One region of the Psychrobacillus sp. FSL K6-2843 genome, then DNA from elsewhere that is predicted to be linked to it. Evidence: riboswitches for the same ligand, from Rfam matches in the RefSeq annotation. Region 1 holds a riboswitch; the other holds the start of a gene.
The links. Region 1 has a riboswitch for S-adenosylmethionine ahead of MKY94_RS14810 (methionine ABC transporter ATP-binding protein). Riboswitches for the same ligand answer to the same signal wherever they lie in the genome.
Positions count from the first base shown of each region.

Region 1 (3,144 bases):
ACTAGTGGAGTGAAGTACCGTGAATTGCAACTGAAGGACAAGCTTCCTACTATGTCGGAGGATGAACAGTTGGAGCTGCTTGCTTCGGATGGAAAGCTTATTAAACGCCCACTTGTTTATGATGGAAACAAGCTTACACTTGGTTTCAAGGAAGAGCAGTTTGAGGACATGTGGAAAACCTCTTAAAGTACCTTGTATTTACTAGGGAAATATGTGAATATTAAATAGATGGAATATTTAATTGAGAGGGGTTTATTTATGAGCGTGCCTAAAGATTTTAAGTACTCAGCTGAACATGAATGGGTTAAAAATGAGGATGGAAATGTCCGCATCGGTATTACTCATTTTGCGCAATCAGAACTAGGAGACATCGTTTTTGTTGAACTTCCACAAGTTGGAGATGAAATTAAAGCAGGAGATGCTTTTGGTAGCGTTGAATCAGTAAAAACAGTTTCGGAACTATATGCACCAATTAGCGGTAAAGTAGTGGAAGTAAATGCTGAGCTAGAAGATAGCCCCGAATTCGTTAATGAATCACCTTATGAAAATGCTTGGATGATCGTTGTTGAGCCTTCTGATTTATCAGAAGTGGACAGCTTATTGTCTCCAGAAAAGTATGAAGAATTAATTGCAGAGTAATAATGAAAACGCCGGTTAATAATCGGCGTTTTTTTCATATAATAAAGGAAAGGTAACAAGTTGGGAGAGAAGCTAAATGGCACATGTATTTAGTGATAAAATAATTCTCGTCGAGGGAAGGTCTGATAAACTACAATTGTTGACCCTTCTCGATGAATCTCCAGAAATCATTTGTACAAATGGAACGATATCCGATGTAAAATTGGAGGAGCTTTTAAGCCCTTATGATGGCTTGCCGATTTATGCTTTTCTAGATGCCGACAAATCTGGCGAACAAATACGCTCGGTTGTCAGGAAGGAATATCCTGAGGCAATTCACCTCTATACAAATCCTATGTATGGTGAAGTGGCGAATACCCCGGCTAAGGTTTTGGCATCCATATTAAAACGTGTTAATATTAAGGTGAAAAAAGAATTTTTGCCTTAGGATGATGTGTAATGAATGAGTGGACTAAAGAGCAATGGGAAAGCATAAAATATAACTCTCCACTTTCCTTATTTTATATTTATACCCCAATGTGTGGTACGTGTCAGATTGCAAGTAAGATGATGAATGTCATTAAAGAAATGGTTTCTGTTCCAATTGGCCAAGCAAATATTAACTTTCTTGGCGATTTGGCAATAGAACAAGAAATTGAAAGTGTACCTTGCTTATTAATATCTAAAAATGGCAGGGTAGAAAAAAAGATATATGCGTTTCAATCCGTACCCTATCTATTGGAAACAATAAAAACTATTGACGAAAACCAGATCCTATGATAACATTCGTTGTGTTGAAAAAATAATTTAATAGTGTCGCTCTTATTGAGAGAGGTGGAGGGAAGTGCCCTACGAAGCCCGGCAACCGTCACGAAAGTGAAATGGTGCCAAGTCACGCAAAGCTATAGCTTTGAGAAATGAGAGAATGGATGAGTGTTATTTGAAATTGATAACCTACACCCCTTCTGCTCTTTTGCAGAAGGGGTTTTTTAATAGGAAAGGTGGCTAGATTTACATGATTAGTTTAAAGGAAGTTTCGAAAAGATTTATTACAAAGCAAGGAGAAATCGTTGCTGTTGATAATGTAAATCTGGACATACAGCGTGGAGAAATATTTGGGATTATTGGTTATAGCGGAGCCGGTAAAAGTACATTGATCCGCTTATTGAATGGCTTAGAAAAACCTTCTGTCGGCCAAATAGTTGTGAATGGGCAAGAGATTACTTCCATAAATGAGGAGAAGCTCCGTGGCTTCCGACAAAAGGTAAGTATGATCTTCCAGCATTTCAATCTTTTATGGTCGAGAACAGTCGCTGAAAATATAGCATTTCCTCTAGAAATTGCTGGGGTTCCGAAGGACAAAAGAAAAGCCAGAGTAGAGGAGCTTTTGAACCTTGTTGGTCTAGAGGGCAGAGGAGATTCTTATCCTTCACAATTATCTGGTGGGCAAAAGCAGCGTGTAGGAATTGCTAGGGCTTTAGCTAATGGACCAGAGGTATTGCTTTGTGATGAGGCAACATCTGCTCTTGATCCTGAAACGACCGATTCAATACTAGACCTATTAGTCAGCATCAACGAAAAACTAGGATTAACAATTGTATTGATTACACACGAAATGCAAGTTATTCAAAAGATTTGTAACCGAGTAGCTGTTATGGAAAATGGGCAAGTTGTAGAAGAGGGAGATGTGCTAGAGGTTTTCCAAAAGCCACAACAGGCTATTACTAAACGTTTCGTCTCTCAAATTTCTGATTCCAACCAGCCAGTGCAAACGATTCAAAAAATAGTCCAGCTTTATCCAAATGGTAAGCTAGTCAAGCTCGTTTTTGTAGGTGAAACCACAGAGCAGCCAATTCTTTCAAGATTAATCAAACAGTTTGATTTAGAAGTTAATATTGTGCAAGGTAACATCTCTCATACGAAGAGTGGAGCTTTCGGTACACTAATTCTTCAAATCGATGGAAATGACCAAGCCGTGGAGGATGCAATACAATTTATCCACTCGCAAAAAGTAAACACTGAGGTGATCAACAATGATTGAATCGTTATTTCCAAATGTTGATTGGCCTAAAATGTGGGACGCTACTCTAGAAACCCTGTATATGACAGCAGTTTCTACGGTACTCACAGCAATCTTTGGACTAATTTTAGGACTTTTATTATTTTTGACAAGCCCACATCAGGCTTGGGCGAATAAATTGGCAAATTGGTTAACGGGTGCGGTAGTAAATATATTCCGCTCTATCCCATTTATTATATTAATTATTTTATTGATCCCACTTACAACACTGTTGATGGGCTCGATGCGTGGTCCGAATGCTGCTTTCCCAGCATTAGTGATTGGAGCTGCTCCATTTTATGCTCGCATGGTTTTAATTGCTTTACGAGAAATTGATAAAGGCGTTTTAGAGGCTGCAAAATCTATGGGTGCTAAAACCACAACTATTATATGGAAGGTTTTATTGCCTGAATCAATGCCAGCTTTAGTGTCTGGTATAACCGTAACTTGTATTTCACTAGTTGGTT
Region 1 is NZ_CP152021.1:2,917,736-2,920,879, reverse strand. It holds gene MKY94_RS14830 (arsenate reductase family protein) at 1-186, shown strand, start outside; gene gcvH (glycine cleavage system protein GcvH) at 259-639, shown strand; gene MKY94_RS14820 (toprim domain-containing protein) at 716-1,066, shown strand; gene MKY94_RS14815 (thioredoxin family protein) at 1,078-1,398, shown strand; SAM riboswitch class I at 1,438-1,542, shown strand; gene MKY94_RS14810 (methionine ABC transporter ATP-binding protein) at 1,634-2,659, shown strand; gene MKY94_RS14805 (methionine ABC transporter permease) at 2,652-3,144, shown strand, end outside.

Region 2 (3,144 bases), 1.7 Mb from region 1:
ATTGTAGGAGAATCAGGTAGTGGAAAAAGTGTCACTGCCCGCTCCATCATGCGCCTGCTGCCTTCTCCCCCCTCCTTCATGAAAAATGGCTCCATTGAATTTTTAGGAGAATCTCTTGAGACAAAAACTGAAAAGGAAATGGAGAGTATTAGAGGAAGAGACATCAGTATGATTTTCCAGGATCCCATGACATCTTTAAACCCTACCATTCGAATTGGCCCACAGATTGCAGAAAGTCTTATCAAGCACCAGCAGCTTTCTAAAAAAAAGGCAAAGAACCAAGCAGTTGAAATCTTGAAGCTAGTAGGCATTAAGAATAGCGAAGAGCGCTACAACCAGTATCCTCACGAATTTTCAGGTGGTATGCGCCAAAGAGTTATGATCGCTATTGCACTTGCCTGCAAGCCAACGCTATTAATAGCAGATGAACCGACAACTGCACTAGACGTTACCATTCAGGCTCAGATTTTGAATTTAATGAAGGATATGCAGCAAAGATTTGGCACCTCCATTATTTTAATCACTCATGATTTGGGTGTAGTTGCAGGTATGTGCGATCGAGTGGCAGTTATGAAAAATGGCGAAATTGTAGAAACCGGGACAACTGAAAAGATATTTGAAAATCCTCAGCATGACTATACAAAAAAATTATTAAATGCACTTCCTCGTTTAGATGAAAGGAAGAAACCCAAGAGACCACCGCTTCGTTCCATTGGTTTAGAAAATGGCAAGCCGTTATTAGAGGTCAAATCTTTAAAGCAGCATTTCCAATTAGGCAAAGGGAATGTGCTGAAGGCCGTGGATGATATCAGCTTCTTCATCAAACCTGGAGAAACCCTTGGACTTGTAGGAGAATCTGGCTCAGGAAAATCAACTACCGGTCGGTCCATTCTTCGGTTACATGAGCCTACGGATGGAGATGTGCTTTATCAGGGAATCGCCATCAACCGTTTGAGTAAAAGTGAATTAAAAACGATGCGACGACATATGCAGATTATCTTTCAGGATCCGTATTCTTCCTTAAATCCTCGTTTAAAGGTGTTAGATATTATCGGCCAGGCATTAGATATTCATCGTTTGAGCAAAAATGCAGAGGAAAGAAAACAACGTGTAGAAGAGTTACTAAAAATGGTAGGGTTGGATTCCTCCCATGCCATGCGTTATCCACATGAGTTTTCAGGTGGGCAACGACAACGAATCGGCATTGCCCGAGCACTGGCAGTAGAGCCTGACTTTATCGTCTGTGATGAACCACTATCAGCTTTAGACGTTTCTATACAGGCACAAATTGTAGAACTACTAGAGGATTTACAGCATAGACTAGGTCTAACTTACCTTTTCATCGCACATGATCTATCTATGGTTAAGCATATTAGTGATCGGGTAGCGGTGATGTATGCTGGTAAAATTGTGGAGCTTGCGGAAAGTGAAGAGCTTTATTCTAACCCACAACATCCTTATACAAAATCCCTATTAGCAGCAATCCCTATTCCTGATCCTAAGGTAGAAGCTAAGAAAAAAAGGAAGCTTTTGGAGGAATCAAATGTAGAGGATAGATATCAATTGAAGCAATCTAAGCTTGTGGAAGTTTCCTCCGGTCACTGGGTAGCAATTCCAAATGTGAAATAACTCTTGAATTTATATTCATCCCATGATAAACTTACTTATCGCTAAATTTTGAAAATTATATATTTTTATTTCTTATCAAGAGAGACGGAGGGATTGGCCCTATGATGTCTCAGCAACCAGCCATTATAGGTGTGGTGCTAAATCCAATAGACATTTTTGTCTTGAAGATAAGAAGAATGACTTCAATCTATATTGGGGGTTCTCTTCTTATGAAGAGAGCCCTCTTTTTATTTGGCAAAATGCTTCTATTCTATATTTATCCTGAATTTTTTTATCTTAGAGTCTACTTTGTGATTTATTTTCGAAATGTTGAACCTATTAATAATAAGAGGTGAATAACAATGTCCAAAACTCACATTAATACACAATTAGTTCAATTAGGTAATCATTGTGATCCAAAAACTGGAGCAGTTAATCCTCCTATCTATTTATCCACAGCCTATAAACATCATGGTCTTGGCCAATCTACCGGCTATGACTATACTCGAACTAAAAACCCTACACGAGCTATTTTAGAGGAGGGAATAGCCAAGCTAGAGCAAGGCGATACAGGATTTTCCTGTAGTTCGGGAATGGCAGCCATTCAATTGGTCCTTTCCCTTTTCCGTTCAGGTAATGAATTGATTGCCCCAGAGGACTTATATGGAGGTACTTATCGCCTTTTCAATCAATATTCTGACTCCTATAATATTAGGACTATTTATAGTAAATTTACCTCTTACGTAGAGGTGGAATCTCTTATTACCAAAAATACGAAGGCAATCTTTCTTGAAACACCTACTAATCCGTTAATGCAAGAGATTGATATTCAGCTATACGCGGAGTTAGCTAAGAAGCATGAGTTACTTTTAATTGTGGATAATACCTTCCTAACTCCTTTTTTACAAAGGCCAATAGAACTTGGCGCAGACATTGTCATACATAGTGCTACTAAATATATCGGAGGTCACAATGATGTACTGGCTGGGTTGGTTGTATCAAAAGGCATTAAATTGGGCGAGAAATTACAGGCTAACCATAACGCAGCAGGTGCAGTCCTTTCACCATTTGATTCATGGCTGTTGATACGTGGGTTAAAAACTCTCCATCTAAGAATGAAACAGCATGAAGCAAACGCAAAGAAGTTAGTAAAATTTTTAGAGCAACAGCATTTAATAAAAGATGTTCTCTATGCAGGCAAGGGTGGCATGCTCTCCTTCCGTCTTCAAAGAAGCGAACTGGTAGGTCCTTTTTTAGAAAAGCTAAAGTTAATCATATTTGCTGAAAGTCTTGGTGGTGTGGAAAGCTTCATTACTTACCCTGCCACTCAAACACACGCAGATATACCAGAATCTGAACGGATTGCTCGGGGAGTAGATAATAGTTTATTAAGGTTTTCTGTTGGTATTGAGGAAGCGGAAGATTTAATCAATGACCTAAAGCAAGTATTTGTAGCTTTAGAGAAGGAGGTTATTGTTTAATGGAGTCTATTCATCAACAACTTGAAACTAGTTTAATTACTGCTTCAACTCGAGG
Region 2 is NZ_CP152021.1:502,983-506,126, reverse strand. It holds gene MKY94_RS02490 (ABC transporter ATP-binding protein) at 1-1,629, shown strand, start outside; SAM riboswitch class I at 1,699-1,803, shown strand; gene MKY94_RS02485 (methionine biosynthesis PLP-dependent protein) at 1,971-3,089, shown strand; gene MKY94_RS02480 (aminotransferase class I/II-fold pyridoxal phosphate-dependent enzyme) at 3,089-3,144, shown strand, end outside.
Region 2: another riboswitch for S-adenosylmethionine. It lies ahead of MKY94_RS02485 (methionine biosynthesis PLP-dependent protein); the one in region 1 lies ahead of MKY94_RS14810 (methionine ABC transporter ATP-binding protein).